Regions from separate parts of the Actinoplanes sp. NPDC051851 genome, predicted to be linked through region 2. Evidence: riboswitches for the same ligand, from Rfam matches in the RefSeq annotation. Region 2 holds a riboswitch; each other region holds the start of a gene.

Region 1 (9,910 bases), on a different contig from region 2:
CTCGGCGGAGTGCTCCTTGGTGTACGTCCGCAGGATCCCCCGCAGCGGCTCACCCGGTGACGGCAGCGGCACCCCATACTCCGCGTCCGGGCCGTCCAGCATCCAGGCGATGAGCCCGTCCTCACCCTCGTAGATCGGCGCCGGCGCCCCCTCGCCGCGCATCGCCCGGTCGACGGCCTCGATCGCCGCCTTGCCCGCGAAGGCCGGGGCGAACGCCTTCCACGAGGAGATCGCGCCCTTGCGGGACTGCCGGGTCGCCGTGGTGGTGTGCACCGCCTGCCCGACGGCCTGGTAGACCACCTCGGTGGGCAGCCGCAGCATCGCCCCGAGCCCGCACGCGGTCGCCGCGCTCAGGTGCGCCACGTGGTCGATCCGGTGTGCGTGCAGGCAGATGCCGCTGACTAGGGCGACGTGCACCTCGTAGGCCACCAGGACACCGCGCACCAGGTCGGCCCCGGTCAGACCGGCCTGTTGGGCGACCGCGATCAGGGGCGGGATGTCGTCGCCGGGATGGGAGTAGTCGGCCGCCAGGAACGTGTCGTGGAAGTCCAGCTCGCGGACCGCCGTCGCGTTGGCCCAGGCCGCCCACTCCGGGGAGACACGGACCCCGGCACCGAACACCGAGGCTCCCTCACCTGCCCGGTGGGCGAGGGCCTGTGCCCGGGCGACGGCCACCGGCCGCCGGGACAGCGAGGCGCTCGCCACGGCCGCGTTGTCGATCACCCGGTTGGCCACCATCGCCACCGCCTCGGCGTCCGGTGGGGCGGCGGCGGTGGCCAACTCGGCCAGCGACCAGGCGAGTTCCTCGCGACGGGAATGCCGTGCCGCGCTGGGCCACACATGTACGAGTTGAAATGTCACGGACCGAGCCTCGTCCTCGAAGGACGGCCGTGTCGAGGGTCGAAACCTGCGTACTTTTCACGCCCTGACCTGCGGATTTGTAAATTTTGCAACCGTTGCGGACGCCTTGTTCGCGGGAGCATGATGGGCGGCACGACGGCAGGACGCGACGGCAGGAGAGGAGCCGCGGCGATGGCGGGAACCAAGCTCTATGCGCACGGCAAGCTCCGCAGGCTGCGCCGCGAGCGCGGCATCACCCAGGCCCAGCTCGCCCGCCGGCTGGACATCTCGACCAGCTACCTGAACCAGATCGAGAACAACCAGCGGACACTGACCGCATCGATCCTGCTCCGCCTGGCCGGGCTCCTCGACGTGGACCCGGAGTTCTTCAGCGACACCGACACCGAGCGCCTCGGGGCGGATGTGCGCGCCGCCCTCACCGACGAGGCCAGCGGCCACCCGGTCGACCCGTTGGAAGCCACCGAGCTCATCCGCGACCACCCGGCGGCCGCCCGCGCCCTGGTCGCCCTCCACCGGCGCTACCGGGAGGCCTCCAACCGGGTCGCCGCCCTGGCCTGGCCCGGCGATCCCCTGGCCGCCACCGAGGCCGAGCCGCACGACGCGGTCCGCGACTTCTTCTACGCCCGCTACAACCACTTCGACCAGCTCGACGCCGCCGCCGAGCAGCTCGCCGACCGCCTCGCGCTCACACCGGGCCGCGCTGCCGAGACACTCACCCGCCATCTGCGGGAGGAGTACGAGGTCCGGGTCATCATTCCCCCGCCCGGCGCCGCCACCGAGATCCGCCGCTTCGACCCGGAGACCCGGGTCCTGCGCCTCTCCGCCGACCACACCGACGGCCAGCGGGCGTTCCAGCTCGCCACCCAGCTGGCCTTCCTCGCCGAGGACAAATTGATCACCGAGCTCGCCGACGACATCGACCCGCCCTCCGCCACCGGGCTGGCCAGAATCGGCCTCGGCAACTACTACGCCGGCGCACTACTCATGCCCTACAAGGGCTTTCACAGTACAGCCGAACAGCTGCGGTATGACGTCCCGCTCCTCGCCGGGCGCTTCGGCGTGAGCTTCGAGACGGCCTGCCACCGGCTCAGCACCCTGCAACGGCCGTCCCTGCGCGGGGTCCCGTTCGCGTTTCTGCGCGTGGACCGGGCCGGCAACATCTCCAAGCGCCAGTCCGCCAGCGACTTCCACTTCTCCCGGCTCGGCGGCACGTGTCCGCTCTGGATCATCTACGAGGCGTTCAGCTCACCGGGCCGGATCCTCACTCAGGTCGCCGAGATGCCGGACGGCAAGCGCTACTTCTGGCTGGCCCGTACGGTCGTGCACGGCGGGCGCGGCCACCACAGCCCGCGCAGCACGTTCGCGGTGGCGCTCGGCTGCGAACTGCGCCACGCCCGGCGCCTGGTCTACAGCGACGGCCTCGCGCTCGACAACCCGCGCGGCGTGATCCCGATCGGACTCGGCTGCCAGATCTGCGAGCGCCAGGACTGCGCCCAGCGCGCCCGCCCACCCGCCGCCGGCCGCCTGCTGGTCGACGAGAACCAGCAGCCGCTCATCCCCTACGCCGTGGACCAGGGCAGAGAGGACCAGGACAGAGAGGACCAGGACGATGCCTCGGCCTCGGCGTAACCGTGGGTCTTAAGGCCGCAGTCCGGGTTCACCCAGAGCCGTTGGGCCGGGACCGCCGCGATCGCCCGGCGCAGCGCATCGACGACCTCGTCGCGGGACGGCACCCGGGGCGAGTGGATGTCCCAGACGCCCGGGCCGACGCCCCGGCTGTAGCCGATCGCCGGCTCGTCGACCTGGATCACCCGGATCCCGGCCCGTCTCCAGATCCGCGCACTCGTCGCGCAGGGCGAGCGCCACCTGGTCGGCGGTGTCCGCGAGTGGCTGGTCGGTGCGCACGAACGACCAGGCCAGAATGGTCACCGGGCCGGTCAGCATGCCCTTGACCGGCTTCGACGTCAGTGACTGTGCGCAGGTCGACCACCCGACGGTCATCGGCGCCTTGCGGGACACCCCGACGGTCATCGGCGCCTTGCGGGACACGTCGCCGTAGACGATCGGCAGCGATGACGACTCTCGTTCCCACTCACCGCTGCGGGGCAGTCCCGGATTCACACCGGGTTCCCTCTTACGACGCCTTTTTACGAGGGACAGGGCGAACCAGCACCGCTTCGCATGCTACCGCCCGCCGCAAAGTTGATCACGAGAGGGTGACCCGGGTGACACACGATGTGGGGTATGACTTTTCGGTGGCCGCCCATATATGGTGTCTCCCGCAGCTGGTTCGTGCGGGCCGTCACGGCCCGTTCGAGGCAACAGGGAACCCGGTGGGAAACCGGGACTGCCCCGCAGCGGTGAGTGGGAACGAAAGCCGTCAATCAAGCACTGGACCACCCGGTCCGGGAAGCGACGGCCGGTAGGCGCGAGCATCACGCCCACGAGTCCGAAGACCTGCCAGCGCGCCGTGCGCACACGCGTACGGCGGTCGAAGGCCGCGTGGGACGGCCGACGCCATCAGCCGGTGCGCCCCCGCGGCGTGTCCCGGCGGCGTCCCCCTGCGCGCCCCGACCTCGGCGAGCGGACGAAGGGGGAACGATGGATACCACGAAAGAGAGCGTGACCGTGCCGGAGCAGCGGCGGCACGCGATGCAGGTGCGCAAACGCAACGGTGATCTGGAACCGGTCGACGTCAACAAGATCGTGCGGGCGGTCGAGCTCTGGGTCGGTGATCTGGGTGAGGTCGACCCGCTGCGGGTGGCCACCAAGACCATCAGTGGCCTGTACGACGGCGCGACCACCGCCGAGCTGGACAAACTCTCGATCCAGACGGCCGCCGAGCTGATCAGCGAGGAGCCGCAGTACTCGCGTCTCGCGGCCCGGCTGCTCACGGCCTACGTGGACAAGGAGGTCCGGCTCCAGGAGGTGGCCAGTTTCAGTCAGGCCATCCGGTACGGGCACACGCTCGGCCTGATCGGGGACGAGACCGCGGCGTTCGTGGCCCGCAACGCCCGCAAGCTCGACGACGCCATCGACACCCGCGGTGACCTGCGGTTCGAGTACTTCGGGCTGCGCACCGTCGCGGACCGCTACCTGCTGCGCCACCCGCAGTCCCGGCTCGTCGTCGAGACGCCGCAGTACTGGCTGCTGCGGGTCGCCTGCGGGCTGTCGCAGAACGCGAACGAGGCGATCGGTTTCTACCGGCTGATGTCGTCGCTCGCCTATCTGCCCAGCTCGCCGACGCTGTTCAATTCCGGCACCCGGCACACCCAGATGTCGAGCTGTTTCCTCGTCGATTCGCCGAAGGACGAGCTGGACTCGATTTACGAGCGGTACCACCAGGTCGCCAAACTGTCGAAGTTCTCCGGCGGCATCGGCATCTCGTGGTCGCGGGTCCGCGGCCGGGGTGCGCTGATCCGCGGCACGAACGGGAGGTCCAACGGCATCGTGCCGTTCCTGAAGACCCTGGACGCGGGCGTCGCGGCGGTCAATCAGGGCGGCCGCCGCAAGGGCGCCGCATGCGTCTATCTGGAGCCGTGGCACCCGGACGTCGAGGAGTTCCTGGAACTGCGCGACAACACCGGTGAGGAGAGCCGGCGGACGCACAATCTGAACCTGGCGAACTGGATCCCGGACGAGTTCATGCGGCGGGTCGAGGCGGACGGCGACTGGTCGCTGATCGATCCGTCGGACGCGCCGGAGTTGCCGGATCTGTTCGGCGAGGCGTTCGACGAGGCGTACCGGAAGGCGGAGAAGAAGGCCGTCAAGACCGTCAAGGCCCGCGATCTGTACGGCCGGATGATGCGCACCCTCGCGCAGACCGGCAACGGATGGATGACGTTCAAGGACCGGTCGAACGCGCTCTCCAACCAGACCGGCGCGCCCGGCAACACCATTCACCTGTCGAATCTCTGCACCGAGATCCTCGAGGTGAACGACGACGGCGAGACCGCGGTCTGCAACCTCGGCTCGGTCAATCTCGGCGCGCACGTGACCGAGGCGGGCGTCGATTGGGAACGGTTGCGGGAGACGGTCCGCACCGCGGTGGTCTTCCTCGACCGGGTGATCGACATCAACTATTACCCGTCCGCACAGGCCGCCGCCTCGAATCCGCGCTGGCGCCCGGTCGGCCTCGGCCTGATGGGCCTGCAGGACGCCCTCTTCACCCTGCGCCTGCCGTTCGACTCCGCCGAAGCCAGGAAGCTCTCCACCAAGGTTCAGGAGGAGATCTTCCTGACCGCGCTGGAATCGTCAGCGTCGCTCGCCGAGCGATTCGGCGCGCATCCGGCGTACTCGCAGACCCGGGCCGCGAAGGGTGACCTGCACCCGGACCTGTGGGGTGTGACCACCACGCAGACCGATCGCTGGAACTCCCTGAGAGAGAGAATCGCAACCAACGGCCTGCGTAACTCGCTCCTCGTCGCCATCGCGCCGACGGCCACCATCGCGTCGATCGCCGGCTGCTACGAATGCATCGAGCCTCAGGTGAGCAATCTCTTCAAGCGCGAGACGATGTCCGGCGAGTTCCTTCAGATCAACACCTTTCTGGTACGCGAACTGAAGTCCCGCAATCTGTGGAACGCCCCGATCCGTGAGGCGATCAAGCGCGCCGAGGGGTCCGTGCAGGGCATCACCGAACTGCCGGCCGAGGTCCGCGAACTGTTCCGTACCGCCTGGGAACTCCCCCAGCGGGCCCTGATCGACCTGGCCGCCGCCCGCGCGCCCTACATCGACCAGTCGCAGTCGCTGAACCTGTTCCTGGCCGCGCCCACCATCGGCAAGCTCTCCTCGATGTACCTCTACGCGTGGAAAGCCGGCCTGAAGACCTCGTACTACCTGCGCTCGCGGCCCGCGACGCGCATTCAGCAGGCCACGGTCTCGGTGGCACCGGTCATTCCGGCGCTCACCCCCGCCGAAGTCTGCTCCCTGGAGAACCCCGAATCGTGTGAGGCCTGCCAGTAATGCTGCTCGACCCCGGAATGGACCTGACCCTGCGGCCGATGAAGTACCCGCACTTCTTCGACCGTTTCAAGGACGCCATCAAGAACACCTGGACCGTCGAGGAGGTCGACCTGCACGGCGACCTCGCCGACCTGGCCACACTGACGCCCGCCGAACAGCACCTCGTCTCGCGGCTGGTCGCGTTCTTCGCCACCGGTGACACGATCGTGGCGAACAATCTGGTCCTCAATCTGTACCAGCACGTCAACTCGCCGGAGGGCCGCCTCTACCTGTCCCGGCAGCTGTTCGAGGAGGCGGTGCACGTCCAGTTCTATCTGAATCTCCTGGACACCTATGTGCCCGACGAGCAGGAGCGGTTCGAGGCGTTCGCGGCCGTCGAGAACATCCCGTCGATCGCCCGCAAGGCCGAATTCTGCTTCACGTGGATCGACTCGGTCTACAAGCTCCGGAAACTGGAGACGAAAGCCGACCGGCGGGCGTTCCTGCTCAACGTGATCTGCTTCGCGGCGTGCATCGAGGGGCTGTTCTTCTACGGCGCCTTCGCGTACGTGTACTTCCTGCGCTCCCGCGGGGTGCTGCAGGGACTCGCGTCCGGGACCAACTGGGTGTTCCGCGACGAGAGCATGCACATGGCGTTCGCGTTCGACGTGGTCGACCAGGTCCGGGCCGAGGAGCCCGACCTGTTCGACGCGGAGATGGCGAAGCAGGTGACCGACATGCTCGCCGAGGCCGTCGAGTGCGAGGTCCAGTTCGCCGAGGACCTCCTGGAGCAGGGCGTCTCCGGCATGTCCCTCGCGGACATGCGCGAGTACCTGCAGCACGTGGCCGACCGGCGGCTGCAGGCCCTCGGGATCGCGCCGCTCTACGGCAGTGGGAACCCGTTCGCGTTCATGGAGCTGCAGGACGTCCAGGAGCTGTCGAACTTCTTCGAACGGCGGGTGTCGGCGTACCAGGTCGGCGTCACCGGCACGGTCAGCTTCGACGACGACTTCTAGGCGAGAGGCGAGAGGCGAGAGGTGAGAGGCGAGAGGCGAGAGGCGAGAGGCGAAAGGTGAGAGGTGAGACGCCCCGGGAGACCGGCTCCCGGGGTGCTCAGGAACCAGGCCGGAGGGCGAGCGTGGCGTGCAGCTGGGCGAGCTGCGTGGTGGCGATGAGCATCGAGAGGTCGGCGCCGGGGACGTACGGCTCCTCGGAGTGGTCGTCCTCGTTGATGTTGGTCTCGTAGTCGACCAGGCAGACCTCGTAGAGGCGCTCGGCCTCGTGGGTGAGTTCCTCGGCGCGGGCGGCGTGCTCGTCGGGCGTCATGCCGATCATGGTGTCATCCGGTCGTAGGAGCCGAGCAGCAGCTCGACCGCCCGCGCCGGGGTGAGCGAACCGTCCAGGATCCGCCGCTCCACGTCCCGGCCGGTCTCCCGGACGGCGGGGTCGGTGGTGAAGCGGGCCAGGACGGTCTCCCGGGCCATCGCCCACATCCAGCCGACCTGCTGGCGGCGGCGCCGCTCGACGAGCTCGGCGCCCAGGCTCTCCCGGTGGGCGACGAGCTGGGCCCAGACCTCGTCGATCCCGGTGCCCTCGAGCGCGCTGCAGGTCAGGACCGAGGCCGCCCGCGACGATCCGTCCCGCAGCAGCCGCAGCGCGCCGCCCAGCTCGCGGGCGGCGGCCTTGGCCTCGACGGCGTGCGGGCCGTCGGCCTTGTTGATCGCGATCACGTCGGCGATCTCCAGGATGCCCTTCTTGATGCCCTGCAGCTGGTCGCCGGTGCGGGCGAGCGCCAGCAGCAGGAACGAGTCGACCATGTCGGCGACCGCGGTCTCGGACTGTCCGACGCCGACGGTCTCCACGATGACGATGTCGTAGCCGGCGGCCTCCACCACGACGATCGCCTCCCGGGTGGCCTTGGCGACGCCGCCCAGGGTGCCGGCGGTCGGCGACGGCCGTACGAAGGCGGCGGGGTCGTTCGCCAGCCGGGCCATCCGGGTCTTGTCGCCGAGGATGCTGCCTCGGGTACGCGTCGACGACGGGTCGACGGCGAGGACCGCGACCCGGTGCCCGGCGGCGGTCAGCATGCTGCCCAGCGCGTCGATGAAGGTGGACTTCCCGGCGCCGGGCACGCCGCTGATCCCGATCCGGTGCGAGCGCCCGCCGTCCGGGGTGAGCGCCGCGATCAGCCGCTGGGCGAGCACCTGGTGATCGCGGCGGGTCGACTCGACCAGGGTGATCGCCCGGGCCACCCAGGCCGGGCTGTGCTCGCGCACCCCGGCCGCCATCGCCTCGACGTCGACCGTGGGCCGGGTCACGGGGTCGCGGGGTGGCCGAGCCGGCCGGCGAGGTCGGCCAGCAGGTCGATCGCCGCGTCGGCCAGCACGGTGCCGGGCGGGAAGATCGCGGCAGCGCCCGCCGCCCGCAGCGCGTCGTAGTCCTGCGGCGGGATGACCCCGCCCGCGATGATCAGGATGTCCGGGCGGCCCTGCGCGGCCAGTTCGTCCCGCAGTGCCGGGACCAGCGTCAGGTGGCCGGCGGCGAGGGAGTTGACGCCGACGATGTGCACGTCGGCCTCGATCGCCTGCCGGGCCACCTCGGCCGGGGTGGCGAAGAGCGGGCCGACGTCGACGTCGAAGCCGAGGTCGGCGAAGGCGGTGGCGACCACCTTCTGGCCGCGGTCGTGACCGTCCTGGCCCATCTTGGCCACCAGGATCCGCGGCTGGCGGCCCTCGGCCTCGGCGAACGCGACGGCGGCGGACCGGGCCCGTTCGATGTTGCTCACCGTCCCGGCCTCCTCCCGGTAGACACCGGAGATGGTACGGATCCGCGCGGTGTGCCGCCCGTACGCCTTCTCCAGCGCGTCGGAGATCTCGCCGACGGTCGCCTTGGCCCGGGCCGCGTCGACCGCGAGGGCGAGCAGGTTCTCGCCCTGCCCGGCGGCGGCGCGGGTCAGCGCCTCCAGGGCGGCGGTGCAGGCGGCGGGGTCGCGTTCGGCGCGCAGCCGGCGCAGCTTCGCGATCTGCCCGGCCCGTACCGCCGCGTTGTCGATCTTCAGGACGTCGATCGGTTCGTCGGCGGACGGCCGGTACTTGTTGACCCCGATGACCGGCTGCCGGCCCGAGTCGATCCGGGCCTGGGTCCGCGCCGCCGCCTCCTCGATCCGCATCTTCGGGATGCCCTCGTCGATCGCGCGGGCCATCCCGCCGGCGGCCTCCACCTCGGTGATGTGCTGCCAGGCCCGGGCCGCCAGGTCGTGGGTGAGGCGTTCGACGTACGCGCTGCCGCCCCACGGGTCGATCGCCCGCGTGGTGCCGGACTCCTGCTGGATGAGCAGCTGGGTGTTGCGGGCGATCCGGGCCGAGAAGTCGGTCGGCAGCGCGAGCGCCTCGTCCAGCGCGTTGGTGTGCAGCGACTGGGTGTGCCCCTGCGTCGCCGCCATCGCCTCGATGCACGTACGCATGACGTTATTGTAGACGTCCTGCGCGGTGAGCGACCATCCGGAGGTCTGGCAGTGCGCGCGCAGGCTCAGCGACCGCGGGTCCTTCGGTGCGAACTCCTTGACCAGCTTGGCCCAGAGCAGCCGCCCGGCGCGCAGTTTGGCGACCTCCATGAAGAAGTTCATCCCGATCGCCCAGAAGAACGACAGCCGGGGCGCGAACGCGTCCACGTCGAGCCCGGCGTCCCGGCCCGCGCGCAGGTACTCCACCCCGTCGGCGAGGGTGTACGCCAGCTCCAGGTCGGCGGTCGCCCCGGCCTCCTGGATGTGGTATCCGGAGATCGAGATGGAGTTGAAGCGCGGCATCCGCTGCGACGTGTACGCGAAGATGTCGGAGATGATCCGCATCGACGGCGCCGGCGGGTAGATGTAGGTGTTGCGGACCATGAACTCCTTGAGGATGTCGTTCTGGATCGTGCCGGAGAGCTGTTCCGGCGCGACCCCCTGCTCCTCGGCGGCGACGATGTAGAGCGCCAGGACCGGCAGCACCGCGCCGTTCATCGTCATCGACACGCTCATCCGGTCGAGCGGGATCCCGTCGAAGAGCTGCCGCATGTCGTAGATCGAGTCGATCGCGACGCCCGCCATCCCGACGTCGCCGGTGAC
Region 2 (9,910 bases):
TGACCGCGACCTGGCTGGCGAACGGGACCTTCAGGCTGAACGCCGGGATCGGCTTGTCGCCCGTGCCGCAGCCCGGGATGCCGTTCACGTCCACGCAGCCGCCGGTGACCTGCTTGTCCGGGTCGGCGTTCGCGGAGACCTTCAGCGGCACGGTCAGCACTCCGGTGGAGGCGCCCGAGGCCAGGCTGGCCGTACACGTCAGCTGGGTACCGGTGTTGATCGGGCAGTACCCCGAGGCCGTGTTGCCCAGCTGGTCGAAGGTGGTCCCGGTCGGGGCGGTCACGGTGAACGAGGCGAGGGCCGCGTTGGACGGGCCGCCGTTGGTCACGCTCAGCGTCATCGAGGTGCTCTGGCCCGGCTCGACCGTGCCGTCGGCGGGCGCGGTGGCGGTGGCGCTCAGAATGTAGTTGGGCGTGCCGGTGCCCGCGATCGCGCCGGTGGCGGTGGTGGTCTCGTTCCCCGAGGTGATGGTGACCGTCGGGATCCACGATTTGGGCGGCACGACCGCCTGGTCCACCGCGACCTTGACGCTGACGTCGGACGGGGTGTTCGCGGTCAGGTTGATCCCGCTGCACGTGATGGTGCTGGTCCCGATCGTGCACGGGGTGCCGCCGACCGAGGCCGAGACGACGGTGAACCCGGTCGGCTTGCCGCTCAGCGGGATGGCCACCGACATGCCGGTCTCGGCCCGGGTGGACTGCAGCGTGATCGTGCCGGTGCCGCTGGTGCCGGGCGTGATGGTCGCCGGGTTGAACGTGGTGGTGAGCCGGCTGCCCAGTGCGCTGCGCAGGGTGATGGCCGGCAGCGCCTTGTCCGCCGCGCCGTTGCAGGCCGTGTCGCCGTCCAGGCTGACGCAGCCACCGGTCACCGGGGTCGCCGGGTCGGCGAGCGGGGAGACCACCAGCGGCAGGGTGAGCGCCACGCCGGCGCCGGTCGCGGGCAGATCCGAGGTGCAGTTCAGCACGGTGTTCAGCGCGGCCGGGGTGCAGACCGCGGCGGTCGCGGCGTTCAGCACGCCGAAGACCGTCTGGTTCGGCGCCACCACCGCGAAGGTGGCGCCCTTGGCGTCGGACGGGCCCTGGTCGTAGATGGTCACGTTCATCGTCGTGGACTGGCCGGGGCTCACCGTGCCGTCGGCGGGACCGGTGGAGGAGACGCCGAGCGTGTACTGCGGGCTGGCCTTGACGACGGTGCCGCTGGCGGTGCCGCTGGAGACGCCGGAGGTCGCGGTGACCGGCGTGCCGGCGGCGACCGTCCAGTCGGCGGTGACCCCGGCGCCGAGCGTGACCGGCACCGAGACGGCCACCGTCGCGCCGGGCGCGATCGAGACGTTGCTACAGGTGATCGCGGTGGCCCCGTGGACGCAGGTGCCGCCGCCGTTGGTGGTGACCGTGCCGAGGGTGTAGCCGGACGGCGGGTTCGGGATGGTGATCGTGGTGGGGCTGGCCGTACCGGCGCCGGAGTTGGCCACCTTGATCGTGGCGGTCGCCGCCGAGCCGCCCGGGATCGCGGTGGCCTGGGTGATGTTCACCCCGCCGGAGAGGTTGACGTCCGGGCTGCCGACGGTGAGCAGCCGGCCCTGCCCGGTGACCGCGGTGCCGTTCATCGGGGCGGTGATGTTCGCCAGGTCCCAGGTGGCGCCGACCGTGGCGGTGACGATCGCCGAGGTGTTCACCGTGACGTTGACCGAGTCGTTGCCCGGCACCGTCACGTTGTCACAGGTGATCGCGGTGGCGCTGACCGTACACGCGGCACCGCCGACGGTCGCCGAGTCGACCGTGACGCCGGCCGGCTTGGTCCCGATCGGGATGGTGATCGTGGTGGCCGCGTCGGACGGCCCCTGGTTGGCCACCTTGATCGTGGTGCTCGCGCTCTTGCCGGCCGGCAGCGTGACCGGGTTGACCGTGATCGACCCCGCGGTGGTGCTCCGCGGCAGCGAGGTGACCAGCGTGCCGCCGCCGGTGACCGTCATGGTCTGGTCGGGGACCGCGGTGACCGGGGTGCTCGTCACGCTGACCCCGTTCGCGCCGGTGGCCCAGTTGGCCGCGCCGGTGCTCGCCGAGGACTTCAGCGTGACCGGCATCGAGACCACCGCGCTGCTCCCGGCGGCCACGGTCACGCCGGAGCAGACGATGTTCACCGGGTCCGTGGTGCTGCACGTGCCGCCGCCGGTCACGGTCGGGGTGCCGAGGAGGTATGCCGACCCGGGCTTCGGAATCGTGATGACGGTGTTCTGCGCGCCGGTGTCGCCGGTGTTGGTCACGGTCACCGTCGGGGTGCCGGACTGGCCCGGTGCGAGGCTGACCCCGCCGGCGGTGACCGTGCCGAGCTTGATCGTGCCCGAGCAGATCGCCTCGGCGATCACGACCGTGCCGCTGCCGATCAGGCCGAGCGCGCCACCGAGCAGGCCGATGTCGAGCGCCCGGACGGTGTAGTCGTACCGGCCGGTGGTGGTGTTCCAGGTCGCGGTCCGGGAGTCGATCGCCACGGTCGCCACGCTCGGCACGGTCATCTTGAGGTTGACGTCCGGGTTGATGTCCGCGCCGGCGACCTTGAGCCCGGTGATGTCCATCGTGGTGGTGATCCCGGACGCGTTCATCACGCAGACCGAGGTGATCGGGCCGGCGACGACACCGGCCGCGCCGAGCAGGTTGACCCCCGCGACCTTCGATTCGGCCCGCCCGCCGCCGGTCGCTCCCGGCCCGGCCGTCGAGGTGACCACGCCGGTGGTGAGGATCGAGGTTCCCAGCACGCCGAGGTTCGCCCCGGCGAGGGTCTGGGTGGCGGTGCTGCTGCCGTCCGCCCACGTGACCGCCGAGGCCGGGACCGACGCGTTCAGCGTGGCCAGGCTCAGCAGTTTCACCTGCGCACGCACGCCCTGCGCCGACGACGTGAAGCTGCCGACCGCCTTCGCGGTATGCGGACGGGCGCCGATGGTGAAGAGAACCGCCACCACGACGAAGAGAGCGAAAAGCCGCTTACCCAGAACGGGCCGCTGGGACACCACGTGCCGATTTAAACGGCCTGACCAGGCATAAATCCTTCATTTACACAACATGCCGGTAAATCGCCAGACAGCTACTGAAAGAGGGTATAGAAGTCTCAACAATCAACTTCAACACCATTGTCAACACCCATTTCCGGGTACGCCACAACGAGCGCCACCGTCACCGGACCGGATCGCGTCTTCGGCAGCACCAGCCGCGCTCCGGGACCGGCGGCGAGCAGCGCCGCGGCCTCCGCCACGCCGGGCGCACCGATCGCGTCCCGGACCGCCGCACTCGGGTTCGGCACCGGGACGCGGGCCAGCTCCCCGGCGGTGAACCCGATCAGCCGCCAGCCACGCGCCGCGGCGAACGCCCGGACACCCGGCTCCGCGGCCCGCCGGTCCAGGGTCGCCACGGCCGTCACCGCCGCCGCCCCGATACCGGCCTCCGCCAGCACGGCGGAGAGGGCCCCGGCCAGCCCGGCGGCGGGTATCCCGGCCCGGGCGCCCAGGCCGAGGATCATCCGGCCGCCGTCCGGACCAGGCGTTCCGCCAGGCCCCGGTGACCCGCCCAGTGCAGGTGCAGGTAGGACGCGTGCACACCGGGCGAGGCGAAGCCCTCCGGGTCGGCGCCGCGCCACGCCCACGCCGCTCCCCCGGCCGGCGAGAGCAGCAGGCCGGACCGCGGGTGCACCGCCGTACGGTGGAACTCGTGCCCGGTGACCCGGGTGCCGGCCGCCGCGAGCGGGCTGTCCGAGAGCGCCACCGCGTCCCGGTACCCGAGGGTCAGCGCCGGAGTCATCGCCGCGTCCGCGTCCAGCACGCCGCACATCGGGGCGCCGTCCAGCGTCCGGCAGAGCCAGAGCAGGCCCGCGCACTCGGCCGTGATCGGGTGCCCGGCGGCGGCCAGCCCGGCGACCGCCGTGCGCAGCGGCTCGTTCGCGGAGAGCTCGGCGGCGTAGACCTCGGGGAAACCCCCGCCGACGACCAGGGCCCGGGTGCCCTCGGGCAGCGCCGTGTCCCGGAGCGGGTCGACGGTCACCACCTCGGCGCCCGCCCCGGCCAGCAGTTCGGTGGTCTCGGCGTACGCGAAACTGAAAGCGGGACCACCGGCGACCGCGACGATCGGACGGCCCGCGACCGGACGCTCGGAGATCGGGTCGAAGGGCGTCGCCGCCAGCGGCGGCGCGGAGTGGGCCACGGCCGCCACCGCGTCCAGATCCACCGCGCCGGCGATCAGCGCCGCGAGCGCGTCCACCGAGGCCAGCGCCTCGGCACGCCGCTCGGCCGCCGGCACCAGGCCGAGATGCCGGCTCGGCGCGGCCACCGCGTCGGCCCGCCGCAGCGCGCCCAGCACCGGCGTGCCGACCTCCTCGCAGGCCTCCCGCAGGATCGACTCGTGCCGCTCGGACCCGACCCGGTTCAGGATCACGCCGGCCATCCGTACGTTGCCGAAGCTGCGGAAACCGTGCACGACCGCGGCGATCGAACGGCCCTGGGCGGCGGCGTCCACCACGAGGACGACCGGCGCCTGGAGCAGCTCGGCGACCTGCGCGGTCGACCCGGAGTCGCCCGCACCGGTCCGGCCGTCGTAGAGGCCCATCACCCCCTCGACGATCGCGATGTCGGCGCCCCGCGACCCGTGCGCGAAGAGCGGCGCGATCATCTCCGGTCCGAGCATGACCGGGTCGAGGTTGCGCCCCGGCCGTCCCGAGGCGAGCGAGTGATAACCGGGATCGATGTAGTCGGGCCCCACCTTGAACGGCGCGACCCGTCTGCCGCGCCGCGCGAAGGCCGCCAGCAGCCCGGTGGTCACGGTGGTCTTGCCGTGCCCGGAGGCCGGCGCGGCGATCACCACCCTGGCTACCATTCGATGCCCTGCTGCCCCTTGCGCCCGGCGTCCATCGGGTGCTTCACCTTCGTCATCTCGGTGACCAGGTCGGCGGCGGCGATCAGATCGGGGTGCGCGTCCCGCCCGGTGATCACCACATGCTGCGTACCGGTCCGGTTCCCCAGCGTCTCGATCACGTCGGCGACGTCCACCCAGCCCCACTTCATCGGGTAGGTGAACTCGTCGAGCACATAGAACCGGTAGGTCTCGGCGGCCAGGTCCCGCTTGATCTGCGCCCAGCCCTCGGCGGCCTCGGCGGCGTGATCCCTTTCGGTCCCGGCGCGCTGGATCCAGGACCAGCCCTCGCCCATCTTGTGCCAGTCGACCGTGGTGGGCCCGACCTCGCCGAGCTTCCGCAGCGCGGCCTCCTCGCCGACCCGCCACTTCTCCGACTTCACGAACTGGAACACACCGATCGGCCAGCCGGCACTCCACGCCCGCAGCGCCATTCCGAATGCGGCGGTCGACTTCCCCTTACCGGGTCCGGTGTGCACGGCGAACACCGCCTGCCGTCGTCGCTGACGTGTCGTCAAACCGTCGTCGGGCACGCTGGCGACTTTCCCTTGCGGCATTTCCCAACCTTCCATTCCGTACGCCCTGAGCCCGTTCCCCACAGAGCGTTCCCGTCATTCATCGCGCCTTTTCCGTCCACTCGGCACACTCACCACCACGGTGGACGATCCCACCCCCGCCCGCCGCCCCGACGCCCGCGCCCACCCATCACGCCGACGCCCGCCCGCAACGCTCGCGCCCGCCGATCACGCCGACGCCCGCCCGCAACGCCCACGCGCGCCCGCCACGGCTGGCCCTCAGGGGTGTCTCAGGGCCCCGGACACACTCCGCGCCGCCAGCCCACCCTGTCTGGCTGGCGCTCACGGGTGCCTCGAGGGACCTGACACACCCCTGAGCCCCAGCCGACTCTGCGTGCCGGCCGACTTCCGTGCGGCCGGCGGTCCGGGCATCAGGCGGCCCTGCGGTACGGACGGCCCTCCGGCGTCGGGGCGGCCGGGTGAGTGGCAGCGGGAAGGCGGACGGGGGTCGCGGCCTCGAGGTGGTCCAGGGGCATGACGTCGGCCTTCAGCGCCGTAGCCAGCCGGCGGGCCAGGCCCAGCCGAATCGGGCCGGACTCGCAGTCGACCACGACCGTGGAGACGTCCGCGAAGAGCGGGGCCAGCAGCAGGGGGTCGGGGCCGGACGTGGCGCGGCCGTCGGTGACCAGGATCAGCAGCGGACGGCGGCGCGGGTCGCGGCGGCGTTCGGTGGCGATCGTGGTGGCGGCGGCGCGCAGGCCGGCGGCGAGCGGGGTGCGTCCGCCGGTGCGCAGGGCGGCCAGGCGCATCACGCCCACCTCGTGGCTGGACGTGGGCGGGAGCACCACCTCGGCGGCGGCCCCCCGGAACGTGATCATCCCGATCCGGTCGCGGCGCTGATAGGCGTCGCGGAGCAGCGAGAGGACGGCGGTCTTCACCAGGGTCATCCGTTTGCGGGCGGCCATCGACCCGGACGCGTCCACGACGAAGAGCACCAGGTTCGCCTCGCGGCCCACGTGGATCGCCTCACGCAGGTCACGGGGCTGAACCGTCATGCCGGAGGACTGCAGGGCGTTGCGGTGGATCGCGGCGCGCAGGGTCGCCGGGAGGTGCGGGGCGCCGGCCAGCTTCCCGAGCGGCTTGCGGGAGCCGATCACCCGGCCACGGCGGGCGTACGCCGGAGAGCGCTTGCCGGTGTGGCCGCCCTCGCCCCGAGCGGTGATCTTCAGGGTCCGGGGGCGGTAGGCGGCACCGGCCTGAGCGACCGTACCGGACCTCCCCTGATCCCCCTGGCCCTGCGGGGGCGCGGCGTCAGTTGGCGCGGGGTCAGCGGAACCGGGATCTCCAGAGCCGGAACCGGGGCCACCGGGGCCGGGACCGCCGGAGCCAGGGCCGGGACCGCCGGGGCCGCCGGGGCCGGGGCCCGAGTCGTCGGGGCCGCCGCCGGGCGGGGTGGAGTCCGGATCCGGGTCGTCGCCGTCCTCCCGCGCCTGGCGCTCGGCCTCGTCCAGGGCCTGGTCGAGCTTCTCCTCGTCGGTGCCGGGCGGGTCGAGCGGATCGGTGCGCCGGCGGTGCGGGAGGGCGAGCCGCGCGGCGTCCCCTACGTCACCGGCGGTCACCACGTCGCGGCCGTGCCAGGCTGCCAGGGCCACCGCGCAGCGGGCCACCACGATGTCAGCGCGCAGGCCGTCGACGCCGAAGGCCAGGCAGACCCGGGCGATGCGGTCCAGTTCGGCGTCGGGCAGCACCACCGACGGGAGGAGAGCCCGCGCGGTCGCGATGCGGTCCGCGTACGCCAGCTCCTCGGCGGCGAAACGCTCGGCGAAACCGACCGGGTCGGCCTCGTAGGCGAGGCGGCGCCGGACCACCTCGGCGCGCTGCCTCGCGTCGCGCGGGGCGGCCACCGTGACGACCAGGCCGAAGCGGTCGACCAACTGCGGGCGGGGCTCGCCCTCCTCCGGGTTCATCGTGCCGACCAGCAGGAAGCGGGCCGCGTGCTTGACCGAGACGCCGTCCCGCTCGACGTGTGCCCGGCCCATCGCGGCGGCGTCCAGCAGGAGGTCGACCAGGTGGTCGGGGAGGAGGTTGACCTCGTCGACGTAGAGGACACCCCGGTGCGCGGCGGCGAGCAGACCCGGCTCGTACGCCTTCACGCCGTCGGCGAGCGCCCGCTGGATGTCCAGGGTGCCCACCACGCGGTCCTCGGTCGCGCCGACCGGCAGCTCGATCAGCGCGGACGGGCGGGCCAGCGCCGGGCTGTCCACCGGGTGCGGACCGTCCGGGCACTGCGGGTCGGGCCCGGCGGGGTCACAGGCGAACCGGCAGCCGCGGACCACGTCGACCGGGGGGAGCAGCCCGGCGAGGGCGCGTACCACGGTGCTCTTGGCGGTGCCCTTCTCGCCGCGGACCAGCACCCCGCCGACGGCCGGCGAGACCGAGGTGAGCAGCAGGGCGAGGCGCAGGTCATCGAGGCCCACGACGGCCGAGAACGGGTACGGAGTCGTCACGAAGGTCCCTTCCGGCGGGTGTCCACGCCCGCGCGTCGGTTGTCACGAGCGGCCGGAGTCTCCTGACTCCCGGATCGCCGTTCCCCGCCAGCCTTCCAGCCCGACGCCGGGCCGTGGCGTTTTGTGATCAGCGGGTCGCTCCCCGGTCACAGTGGCGGGACCGTCCCGGACTCGCACCGGGTTCCTCCGCAACCGCTCGCCGGTAACTCTCGCGTACGGCTCACCCGGCCGTCAACGCGGGCCCCCGGTGTGTGAGCTTCCGGGCACCGCCTTCTCGGTGGCCGGCAGCGGCTTCGGGGCCAGCCGGTCCAGCTCGGCCACCACGTCCAGCACCGCCAGCGCGGACCGCTCCACCAGCGGGCGCATCCGGCGGTACAGCGCGGCGTCCTCGGCACGGGGCGTCACCGAGGAGCCCACCGCGGTCAGCGACGCCGCCTGATCAAGATCGGGCAGCTCCCCCAGCGCGTGCCGGGCCAGCAGACAGGCGCCGAGCGCGGTCCCCTCGGGCGTGTCCGCGATCGATACCGGTAGGTCCAGTGCGGCGGCGAGAACCTCCACCCAGAGCCGGGAGGCGACCGCTCCCCCGGTGGCGCGTACCTCGGTGACCGGCGTCGTGAACGAGTCGCGGACCAGGGCCAGCTGCTGGCAGACCCCCTCGACCGCGGCCCGGACCAGGTGCGGGCGCCGGTGTTCGCGGCGTAGTCCCAGGTAGGCGCCGCGCAGGCCGGGCCGCCACCACGGCGCCCGCTCGCCCAGCAGGTAGGGCAGGCAGATCAGCCCCTCGCTGCCGGCGGCAATCCCGGCGGCCTCCTCGAGCAGCGCGGCGTCCCGCTCGTCGGCGTCCTCACCGTCGGCTCCAGGGCGTTCGAAACCGGCCGCGAACGCCTCGCCCGCCCACCGTACGACCGAACCCGCGTTGTTGACGGCACCGCCGACCACCCAGTGCTTCTCGGTCAGCGCGTAGCAGAAGAGCCGTCCGTCCTCGGCGCCGGCGGGCCGGTCGACCACGGTGCGCAACGCCCCGCTCGTGCCCAGCGAGACGGCGGCCACACCGGGCGGCACCGCGCCGACGCCGAGGTTGGCGAGCGGCCCGTCGGCCGCCCCGATGATCAGCGGCACCGATCCGCCGATGCCCGCGGCGGAGGCCACCTCGGGACGCAGGGCGAGCCGTTCGGTGGTCGCGACCACCTCGGCCAGTTGCCGGTGCCGCACCCCGGCGAGCTGGAGTGCCTCGTCGTCCCAGCCCCGGCCGTGGATGTCGTACAGGCCCATCCCGGACGCGAGCGAGAGGTCGACGCGGAACGGCCCGCCGGCGAGCGCCGCGACGATCAGCTCCTTGACGCCGCCCCAACGCGGGGTGCCCCGCAGCGTCTCCGGGTCGTTCTCGTTCCACCAGGTCAGCTTCGCCAGCGGGGACATCGGGTGCACCGGGGTGCCGGTCCGTGCCTGCAGCCCCCGGGCCCGCCCCGAGGCGACGATCCGCTCGCACTGCTCCGCGGCCCGCCCGTCGGCCCAGGTGACCAGCGGGCCGAGCGGCCTCCCGTCGCCGTCCATCGGCACCAGCCCGTGCAGGAAAGCGCTGAGTCCGATCGCGATCACCCGGTCACCGCGCTCGCGGCATCGGGCCGCCACGTCGGTGAGCGCCTTCACGGCCGCCGCGATGAGGTGCTCCGGGTCGAGCTCGGCGCGCCCCGGCCCGGGCACCGAGAGCGGGTAGTGCACGCTCACCTGCGCCCGGACCTCGCCGCCGGGCCCGGCGGCGATCCCCTTGGTCGCGGTGGTCCCGGTGTCGATCCCGATCACGACGTCCATGCGCTGCCCTCTCCTCGCCCTGCCGTCCCTGCCCTGTTCCCGCCCACACCCGTCGCCAAGCCCACCACGCCCGCCCCGAACGCCCCCTCGCGGGCCCCGGCCACGCGGGCGCCCCGGCCACGCGGGCTCGGCGCCGCGGGCCAACGGGCGCGGCGCCGCGGGCCGCGGTCCTGGCTGGTGCTCA
Region 3 (9,910 bases), on a different contig from region 2:
GGAGATGCGGGGGCCGGGGATTGAGAGGGCGGGGGAGATGCGGGGGCTGGGGATTGAGAGGGCCGGGGAGATGCGAGGGCTGGGGGATGAAGAGGGCGCGGAACGAGAGGGCTGGGGTATGAGAGGGCTGGGGAATGACGCTGGGATGCGCCCGATGGGAGGTCGCGAGATGACACTGGTATCTGTTGTCGAGGATCATCCGCTGTTCCGCGCGGCGCTGGCCCGGGTGGTCGAGGAGCTTCCCGGGGTCGAGGCGGGTCCGGTGGCCGGGTCGGTGGAGGAGTTCCTGGCGTACCGGGCCGCGGCTGGGGGAGTCGTCCTGCTCGATCTGCACCTGCCGGGGCTGCAGGGGGCCGCGGCGGTGCTCGCCCTCTCCGCCGCCGGGCACCGGCCGCTGATCGTGTCGGCGCAGTCCGGGCAGGCGGACGTGCTGGCCGCGCTCGCGGCGGGGGCCCGGGGGTACCTGACGAAGTCGGCGGACGCGGCCGAGGTGGGTTCGGCGGTCCGGCAGGTGGCCGACGGCGGGACGTTCGTGTCGGCGACGCTCGCGGCGTTCCTGCTGGACAGTGCGGGCCGGCGGCATGCGGGGCCCCGGCTGACGCTGACGCCCCGGGAGCGCGAGGTGCTGGCCCTGCTCGCCGAGGGGGAGCGCGACGTGGACATCGCGGAGGCCCTGGTGATCAGCGTACGAACCGTGCGGTCGCACCTGGACCGGATCCGGGAGAAGACGGGACACCGGCGGCGTTCGGAGCTGACCCGCTTCGCGATCGGCGAGGGCCTGCTCGCCCGGCGGGTGGCGGCCTGACCTGTCCGGGGGCCGGCGTACTGGGGAAGCGGTGTGAGCTGCGTGACCTGCCCGGGCTGCGGCGTACCGGAGAAGGGGGAAGGTAGTGTGAAGGTGGCGACGAAACTGTCAGCGAGGTGCCCCGCTTCGGTGGGGAGAATCGGGAAGCCGGTGTGAATCCGGCACGGAGCCCGCCGCGGTGACCGGGGAGCCGCCACCTGTGTGCCTGAGGGCGCTTTCGGATCACGGCCGAGTGAGATCGGCCCGGCCCGGTGAGCGCGGGAGGGCGCAGCCACTGGCTGGGAACGGCTGGGAAGGCGGGTGGTGAGGCGACGATCCGGGAGTCCGAAGACCGGCCTCGCGTGGAGAACCACAGCGGGAGTCTGTCCAGATGTTGAGCGATTTGTACGATGTGATCCACGCACGGCGCGATGTCCGTGCCGAGTTCACCGGTGACGACGTGCCGGACGGCGTACTCGAAAAGGTGTTGAAAGCCGCGCATGCCGCGCCGAGCGTCGGAATGTCGCAGCCGTGGGATTTCGTGCTGATCCGGGATCGTGTGATCCGGGAGGCCTTCCACCGGCACGTGCACGAGGAGCGGGCGGTGTTCGCGGCGACGCTCGACGGCGCGGCGAAGGAGCGGTTCGCCCGGATCAAGATCGACGGGGTGCTGGAGTCGGCGCTGTCGATCGTGGTGACCTACGACCCGGAACGCGGCGGACCGGCGATCCTGGGGCGGCACGCGATCGCGGACGCCGGACTTTACTCGGTCTGCCTGGCGATCCAGAACCTGTGGCTGGCGGCGACCGCGGAGGGGCTCGGCGTGGGCTGGGTGTCATTCTACCGCGAGGATTTCCTGAACGACCTGGTCGGCATCCCGGCGCCGATGCGCGCGGTGGCCTGGCTCTGCGTCGGGCCGGTGAGCGCCCTGCAGCGGACACCGGATCTCGAACGGCACGGCTGGCGCGCCCGCCGTCCGCTGGAGGCCGCGGTACACCACGATCGGTTCACGCCGAGCGCGCCGGGTTCGCACCTGCTCACTTCGGGTGGGCCGGCGCCGGACCTGCTCACTTCGGGCGCGCCGGGCCCGGACCTGCTCACTTCGGGTGGGCCGGCGCCGGACCTGCTCACTCCGGGTGGGCCGGCCTCGGGTCTGCTCACTCCGGGTGGGCCGGCCTCGGGTCTGCTCACTCCGAGCGCATCCGCCATGCGTCGGTGATCAACTCGTCCAGGCGGTCGACGGTCACCTCCGGCAGCCGCAGCATGACCAGGGGGAGACCGTCGTAGCCGGACGTGGTGAAGAAGAGCTCCGGCTCACCGAGGAGTAGCGCCTGCTTCTCCGCCTCGTCACCGACGTAGAGCACGGCGACGTCGGTGCGGATGGTGCGGCGCTGCCCCGGCGTCCGTTCCGGGTACGACCACACGAACCCCCTGTCGTGCACCCGGAAGTCGAACCCGTCACTGTCGATCTCCACGACGTGGTCGAGAGCGAGCGCGATCCGGCGTACGTCGTCCGAGTGGGCCATGCCGACCAGGTTACGGCGAGCGGATCAGGGACCCCGACCCGTCCGGCCGGACATCGTCGCGGTGCGGCCCGCCGCGACCTCGGTGAGGGGGCGCGCCACGGAGGTCCCGTCCGGGCGTCGTCACCGATGTGCGGTGATGAGCGACAGGGATGTGCGGTGATGAACGACAGGGATGTGCGGTGATGAACGACAGGGATGTGGCCCCGGCGGCGGAGGGGGGCGAAAGCTCGCCTCGCCCGCCGCGGGGTGCCACACCGGCTGCTGCGGTGGTGGTCGGCTGCGCTCGTCAGCCGTGGTGGCGGAAGGAGGCGAAGACGACCTCGGTGCTCTGCTGGAAGCCGAGGCGTTCGTAGAGGCGGATCGCGCTGTCGTTGTCGGAGACCACGTGCAGGAACGGGAGCTCGCCGCGGGCCAGGATGCCGGCGGCGACCGCGGCGGTGAGGCGGGCGCCGAGGCCCTGGCCGCGGAACGCGGGGTCGGTGCAGACGGCGGAGACCTCGGTCCAGCCGGGGAGGCGGAAGCGCTCGCCGGCCATCGAGATCAGGCGGCCGTCCCGGGCACGGATGCCCAGGTAGCGGCCCAGGTCGATGGTGCGCTTGCGGAACGGGCCGGGCTGGGCGCGGGCCACCAGTTCCAGCATCTCGGGGACGTCGTGCTCGGTGAGCGGGACGGCCTCCGGGTCGTCGACGGCGGTCATCGCGGTGCCGGTCATCTGCACGCCGTACGTGATCGACTCCTGTTCCCAGCCGGAGCGGGGGGTCAGGGACGGACCGGTCAGCAGGGCGTGGTCGGTGAGGGTGGCGAGGTCGCGCCAGGCCGCCGGGTCGGCGGGGTCGCTGACGGCGCAGAACGGGGCGATCTCGGGCAGGTAGCGGGCGGCGTTGCCGGCGGCCTCGGCGAACCCGGCGTGCGGTCCTTCGAGTGCGGCCCAGACGGAATTGTTCAGCACACCCCGACCCTGCCGCCTACTGGCGAGTCACGCCAGCCGTTATCGCCGTGACACGCCCGAAGTGTTATTGACCGATCACCGACAGCGAGGCGATCACCGGATATAGGATGATAAATCGGTCGAAAGTGGCGGGCTGCGCGCTCGGTAAGGCCGGGCTCGTGGATGTGCTGCGCGCTCGGCAGGGCCGGGCTCGTGGATGTGCTGCGCGCTCAGCAGGGCCGGGCTCGTGGATGTCCTACGCGCTCAGCAGGGCCGGGCTCGTGGACGTCATCGGCGGGATGTCGGCGGGCCAGAGGGGCTTCGCGAAGTGGTAGCCCTGGCCGTAGCGGCAGCCCATCGCGTCCAGCGCCGCCCGCTGGCCCGGCTCCTCGATGCCCTCGGCGACCACGTCCAGATCCAGGTTGGCGGCGAGCGTGACGATCGCCTCGACGAGAGCGTGCTGCTGGCGGCTGGTGAGGACGTCGTCGATGAAGGACTTGTCCAGCTTCAGTACGTCGACCGGCATCTGCCGCAGGTAGCTGAGTGACGAGTATCCGGTGCCGAAATCGTCGATCGCCACCCGTACCCCCAGCGCCCGCAAGGAACGCAGATCCTGGACCACCTTGTCGGCGTCGCGGAGCACCAGGCTCTCGGTGATCTCCAGGAGCAGCCACTCGGGCCGGGCCCCGGTCGTGGCGAGGGCGTCCCGGACCTGGTCGACGAAGTCGCCGGTGCGGAACTGGCGCGGCGACACGTTGACGCTGACGTAGCGCAGCGTGGTGTCCGGGTCGGCGGCCTGCCACTCGGCGAACTGGCGCAGGGCCTCCCGCAGCACCCAGTTGCCGATGCCGACGATCGCGCCGTTCTCCTCGGCGGCCTCGACGAAGTGGAACGGGCCGAGCAGCCCGCGCGCCGGGTGCTGCCAGCGGACCAGGGCCTCGACGCCGCTGACCCGGCTCGCGCCGATCTCGACGATCGGCTGGAACTGCAGCACGAACTGCTCGCCCTCGATCGCCTCGTGCAGCTGGGTGCGCATCTCCAGCCGCTGCACCATCTCGTGGTGCAGGTCACTCTGGTACCGCTGCCAGCTGCCCTTGCCCATCCCCTTGGCCAGGTAGAGCGCGAGATCGGCGTGCCGCAGCAACTCGGTGGAGCCGTCCGCGTCCCGGTTGGTGGCGACGCCGACGCTGACCTTGCCGCTGACCAGGTGGGTGTTTCCCTCGCCGTCGGCGACCTCGATCGGCGCCTCCAGCGCGGCGACGATCCGGGCCGCGGCGTCGTCGGCCGCGTCGGCGCTGTGGCTCTGCTCGATCAGGATGGCGAACTCGTCGCCGCCCATCCGGGCCGCGGTGCTGCCGGCGCCGATGATCGCCGAGATCCGCTGCGCCACGGTGATCAGCAACTGGTCGCCGACGCCGTGCCCGAGGGTCTCGTTGACGTCCTTGAAGTCGTCCAGGTCGACGAAGAGCACGCCGAGGGTGGCACCGTCCCGCTCGGCGACCATGAAGGCCTGCTCCAGGCGGTTGCGGAACAGCACCCGGTTGGCGAGCCCGGTCAACGAGTCGTGGAACGCCTGGTGGGTCAGGTCGTCCTCCAGGCGGCGGCGCTCGGTGACGTCGCGCATGGTGACCACGAGCCCGCGTACGGTCGGGTCCTCCCGCAGGTCACGCAGGTCGCACTCGACCTCGACGCGGCGGCGGCCGGAACCGTGCGCGGCCAGCTCGATGCCGTCCAGCTCGCCGTGGCCGCGCCGCAGCCGGTCCAGCACCTCGGTCAGCCCGTCCTGGCTGTCGGGCGTGAAGAGCCCGGTCAGCGGGGTGCCGGCCGTGATGATCGCGCCGAACAGCTTGACCGCGGACGGGCTGGCGTAGCGCACGGTGTCGTCGTCCTCGACGATCAGGATGACGTCGGCGGTGTTCTGGATGAGCGTACGGAAATAGGCCTCACTGTCGCGGCGGCTCACCTCGGCGGAGAGGTAGATCCGTTCGATCACCGCGTCGACCTGCGCGGCGAGCGTCTCCAACGAGGGGCGGACCGCGTGCAGGACGTTCTCCGGCGCGCCGAGGATCATGGTGCCGTGCCGGTCGTCGCTGAGCGGCTGGGTCAGGTACAGCACGGTGCGGAAGCCGCCCGAGCCGAGCCCGTCGGGCAGGCCTGCGGCGTCGCGCAGCTGGACGGACGCCTCCGCGGTGCCCGGCGAGGGCGGGACGACGTCCAGGTGGTAGGCGCAGTCGGCGGGCATCAACCGGTCGACGGCGTCGCGCAGGGCGCCGGCCACCTCCTCCACCGAGTTCGCCCGCACCAGCAGGGCGCCGGCCTCGCGCAGTGCCCGCTCCCGGGCGACGGCCTGCCGCTGGGCCATAGCCAGGCCGGAGACCCGGGCCAGGACCAGCAGGAACATCACGGTGGCGGCGGCCGCGATCACCGGCGCGTCGACGATGCCGCCGCGGGCCACCTCGACGTCGTGACCCTGCACGTCCTCCAGCATCAGGACGGCCGGGGCGATCAGCGCGGCGCCGGTCAGCCAGATCAGCCGGTGCCGGCCGATCACCGCGCGGGCGTGCGGCGCGGGCTCGGCGAGACCGAGCATGGAGGGCCGCAGCGCGGTGTAGCCCATGCCTGCGTAGAAGACGATCCAGCCGAGGTCGACCGGCCCGCCGAGCGACCACTCGGCGCGCAGCTGGGACTGGCCGTAGAAGATGTCCGAGATCAGCAGGCCGACCATCGCGGCGGTGAGGCTGGAGAGCGCCCGCGGCCGCTTGCCGATCGCGGTCAGCATCCGCAGGATCATCGCGATCACCAGGATGTCGCCGAGCGGGTAGCCGATCGAGACGATCTTCTCCAGCAGCGAGAGGTCCGTGGAACGGGTGAACGGCGCGATCCAGTAGACCCAGGCGAGCAGGCCCATGCCGACCGTCGGGACCAGCCCGTCGAGCAGCGCCGCCCGGTTGTCGCCGCCGCCCGAGCGGGCCCGGATCAGCAGCAGCAGGGCGGTGGTCAGCAGCGGGTAGACCAGCAGGTAGAAGACGTCGGCCAGCCCCGGGAAGCCGGGCTGCTCACCGAGCGCCAGGACCAGGTTGTACCAGCTGTCCCCGGTGGTGAAGGTGGCCAGCGCGGCGCTGATCAGGTACCACGGCAGCCGCTGGGCGGGCCGGTAGATCCGGATGCCGACCAGCACCGCGACCGCGCTGGAGTAGCCGAGCGCCGCCCACGTGTAGAGGTGATCGTCCGGCAGCGCGTAGTACAGGCTGGTGATCAGCAGGATCCACACGGCGTAGCACGCGCGAACGACACGCGACGTCATGCGTACTCCCCGGGGTTGGCGGCTACCGATGCAGGCGATATCGGGGTGCCCGGGGAGAAACTGAGATCTTTTGCGCCGCGCTCTTCGCCGCAGTGTCCGGGGTCTCAGCCGGCCATGGCATCCACCAGGCGGCGGGCCGAACTCGCCAGGTTCCAGCGGTCGGCGAGGGCCAGCAGGGCGTCCGGATCGCGCGGCGCCGTCGGCAGGGCCGGATCAAAATCGGGCAGCTTGACGTCGAGAGCCACCCGGCAGACCGGCAGGGCCTTCTCCAGGTACGCCCGGGAGGCGTCCAACTTCGTCCGGACCCCGGGCGCGAACCCGGACGCCGGGTCGTCCAGGGCCGCGAGGATCTCCGCGACACCGCCGTAGCGCTCGATCAGCCGGGCCGCGGTCTTCTCGCCGACGCCGGGGACGCCGGGCAGGCCGTCGCTGGGGTCGCCGCGCATCGCCGCGAAGTCGGCGTAGTGCCGCGCCGCGACGCCGTACTTCGCGGTGACCAGGGCCTCGTCGGCGTCCTCCAGCTTGGCGACGCCGCGGCCGCAGTAGAGCAGCCGGGTGGCGCGGGCGTCGTCGACCAGCTGGAACAGGTCACGGTCGCCGGAGACCACCTCGACCGGGGCGGCCTGGGTGGCCGTGAGCGTGCCGAGCACGTCGTCGGCCTCGTAACCGGGGACGCCGAAGGCCGGGATGCCGATCGCGGCGAGCACCTCCAGGAGGACCGGCACCTGCTTCTCCAGCGAGGCCGGCACCTCCTCGACCTCGCCGTGCGCGACCCGGTGCGCCTTGTACGACGGGACCAGCGCGACCCGCCAGGCCGGGCGCCAGTCCGCGTCGAGGGCGCAGACCAGGCGGTCGGGGCGGCGGGTGCGCACCAGCTGGGCGATCATGTCGAGGAAGCCGCGGATCGCGTTGACCGGCTCGCCGTCGGCGGTCTGCGCGGCCTTCTCCGGGATGCCGTGGAACGCCCGGAAGTAGAGGCTGGGGGCGTCGACGGCCAGCAGAGGTCGGTTCACGGGACCACCCTGCCATAGCCGTACGACAAAAAAGGAGGACGTGGGCGCCAGGCGCGCCCACGTCCCTTCCGATGCTCTTCCGGCGTCAGCCGAAGATCGAGTCGACCCACTCGGGGTGATCGATGAACGGGTTCCGGTTGTGCTGGTAGGTGTTGTAGATGACGTTGTTGCGGTTCATCTCGAAGGAGTCCGGCGGGTCCTCGTCGTTCCAGGCCAGCAGCTTGGAGAGACGCCCGATGTACGGGTTGCTGCCGTTGCCGACCGAGTCGTTGACCTCGAGGTCGGCGAAACCGTCGTCACCCGAGTAGCGGACCGCCATGTAGAAGATCATCCGGGCCACGTCGCCCTTGACGGCGTCGCGGGGCTCGAAGGAGTCCGAGTCGTAGTAGTTGCCGGACGCGCCGGAGACCGCGCTGCCGCCCTCGTCGAAGTCCAGGTTGTTGCGGATCGAGTTGACGGTGACGTCCTCGGGGCGCAGGTGGTGCAGGTCGGTGCCGGGGCCCGCCGTGGTGCCGAAGTCACCGTGCGACTTCGCCCAGACGTGCTCGCGGTTCCAGTCGCCGGAGTCGCCGCCGTTCAGCGACTTGGACCGGCTGATCCCCGAGTAGATCAGGATGACGTTCGACGAGTTGCTCGGGTCCTGGTCGGTGGCCTTGAGCGCGTCCCAGACACCGTCGTAGGAGAGCTTGGTGACGTTGGTCGAGATGATCGTGTGCAACGCGGTCTTCAGGCTGGAGCCCGACTTGCCGAGCGCGTTGGCGTAGTACGTGTCGGTGCTGCTGGACGCGGTCGCCGTGGCGGTCGCCGTTGCCGTCGCGGTGGCGGTCGCCGTCGCGGTCGCCGTCGCCGTGGTGGTCACCTTGGCGATGGACGACGGCGACTTGAGCCCGGCGTGCGCGAAGTACGCGGTGAGCGTCCCGGTCACGTCGATCTGGGTGCCGATCAGGCTCGGGTTCGTGGCCAGGCCCCAGGCGGACCGGTACGAGCTGGTGATCTGCACGTACAGCATGCTGCTGGTGCTGGTGGTGCTCTTGCTGTCGGCGATCGCGAAGGCGGTGTCGCCGGTGAAGTCGCTGAAGCGCACGGTGTCGGTGGCGGTCGGCTCACCGACGATGTAGCCGCGGACCGTGCCGCTGCTGCCGGTCTGCGAGCTGATCGCCTGCGCGACGGTCAGCGTGGTGGCCGCGTACGCCGGGGGGTTGAAAGGTGCGATGGTGATGCTGCCGAGAAGGGCGAAAAGAGCGACGACGGCCGGGAGGGTGAAGGCCAGGGCTCTTTTGCGGGGAGTCCAGCCGGACATGTGAGCTCCGTTCCGGGGGTGAGGAGCAGCTCGATTCCGATCAGGCTAAGGCCGGCCAACCCATCGAACATTAACGATATGTAAATCTCGCCTGTGAAATGTTGGTTACGGATCGGCGCCTCCAAGGCGCCGATCCGTAACGTGTGCGAAACAAAACTCAGGCGACCAGCGGCTTCAGCGCCTCACCGGCCTGGGTGACTTTGCCCGGTACGTGGCCGTTGAGCACCATGTTGATGGTGAGGCCGGTGATGCCCTGATCCAGGATGTCCCGCTTCAATCCCTCGGCGACCTGTTCGCCGGTGCCGATGAAGAGGCGGCCCTGGACCTCCGGCGGCAGCCCGTCGAGGATCCGTTTCGTCTCCTCGTCCGAGTCGGTCAGCACTACCGAGGCGAGGAAGCTGGTGGGCAGCGACGCCGGGTCGCGGTCGATCTCCTCGCAGCGCTGCGCCAGCACCGACACCTTGTGCGCGATCGCCTCGCGGGGGCAGATGATGTTCATGTGGTCGGCGAAGCGGGCCGCCATCCGGAACGTCTTCTGCTCACCCGAGCCACCCAGCATGATCGGGATCGTCGGGCGCAGCCGCGGGTTGTTCATCGCGGACTCGACCCTGTACCACTTCCCGCTGAAGGTCGGGTTCTCGCCGCGCAGCATCGGCGCGATGATCTGCAGCGCCTCGTCGAGCCGCTCGAACCGGTCGGTGAAGGTGCCGAACTCGTAGCCGAGCTGCTGGTGCTCCAGCTCGAACCAGCCGGCGCCGATGCCGAGGATCGCGCGGCCCTTCGAGGCCACGTCGAGGGTGGTCACCGTCTTGGCCAGCATCGCCGGATTCCGGTACGTGTTTCCGGTGACCAGCGTCGACAACTGGATCGTCGAGGTGACGCCGGAGAGCGCGCCGAGCGTGGTGTACGCCTCCAGCATCGGGTTGTCCGGCGTCCCGATGCCGGGGAGCTGGTAGAAGTGGTCCATCACCAGCACCGTGTCGAAGCCGGACGACTCCGCCTCGCGGGCCTGGGCCACCACCGTCTCGAACAGCCGATCCACCGGCGTGTCCGGG

The links. Region 2 has a riboswitch for cobalamin ahead of AB0M08_RS23905 (VWA domain-containing protein). Riboswitches for the same ligand answer to the same signal wherever they lie in the genome.
Region 1: it holds a riboswitch for cobalamin, as region 2 does, so the genes downstream of both, AB0M08_RS24260 (ribonucleoside-diphosphate reductase subunit alpha) here and AB0M08_RS23905 (VWA domain-containing protein) in region 2, are expected to answer to the same signal.
Region 3: it holds a riboswitch for cobalamin, as region 2 does, so the genes downstream of both, bluB (5,6-dimethylbenzimidazole synthase) here and AB0M08_RS23905 (VWA domain-containing protein) in region 2, are expected to answer to the same signal.

Annotation. Positions count from the first base shown of each region.
Region 1 is NZ_JBFAYF010000026.1:71,732-81,641, forward strand. Features, by position in the region: gene AB0M08_RS24240 (MmgE/PrpD family protein) at 1-861, opposite strand, end outside; gene AB0M08_RS24245 (short-chain fatty acyl-CoA regulator family protein) at 1,033-2,490, shown strand; gene AB0M08_RS24250 (hypothetical protein) at 2,421-2,672, opposite strand; partial or broken gene AB0M08_RS24255 (hypothetical protein) at 2,746-2,892, opposite strand; cobalamin riboswitch at 2,866-3,047, opposite strand; cobalamin riboswitch at 3,131-3,341, shown strand; gene AB0M08_RS24260 (ribonucleoside-diphosphate reductase subunit alpha) at 3,463-5,826, shown strand; gene AB0M08_RS24265 (ribonucleotide-diphosphate reductase subunit beta) at 5,826-6,821, shown strand; gene AB0M08_RS24270 (hypothetical protein) at 6,919-7,131, opposite strand; gene meaB (methylmalonyl Co-A mutase-associated GTPase MeaB) at 7,137-8,123, opposite strand; gene scpA (methylmalonyl-CoA mutase) at 8,120-9,910, opposite strand, start outside.
Region 2 is NZ_JBFAYF010000025.1:125,110-135,019, forward strand. Features, by position in the region: gene AB0M08_RS23885 (hypothetical protein) at 1-2,953, opposite strand, end outside; gene AB0M08_RS23890 (cobalamin biosynthesis protein) at 3,103-3,510, opposite strand; gene AB0M08_RS23895 (cobyrinate a,c-diamide synthase) at 3,507-4,856, opposite strand; gene cobO (cob(I)yrinic acid a,c-diamide adenosyltransferase) at 4,850-5,449, opposite strand; gene AB0M08_RS23905 (VWA domain-containing protein) at 5,839-7,914, opposite strand; cobalamin riboswitch at 7,970-8,101, opposite strand; gene AB0M08_RS23910 (gluconokinase) at 8,146-9,726, opposite strand.
Region 3 is NZ_JBFAYF010000007.1:195,622-205,531, forward strand. Features, by position in the region: gene AB0M08_RS10185 (response regulator transcription factor) at 170-805, shown strand; cobalamin riboswitch at 903-1,160, shown strand; partial or broken gene bluB (5,6-dimethylbenzimidazole synthase) at 1,176-1,802, shown strand; gene AB0M08_RS10195 (hypothetical protein) at 1,972-2,310, opposite strand; gene AB0M08_RS10200 (GNAT family N-acetyltransferase) at 2,597-3,259, opposite strand; gene AB0M08_RS10205 (EAL domain-containing protein) at 3,495-6,542, opposite strand; gene AB0M08_RS10210 (5'-3' exonuclease) at 6,647-7,555, opposite strand; gene AB0M08_RS10215 (endonuclease) at 7,641-8,855, opposite strand; gene AB0M08_RS10220 (LLM class F420-dependent oxidoreductase) at 9,013-9,910, opposite strand, start outside.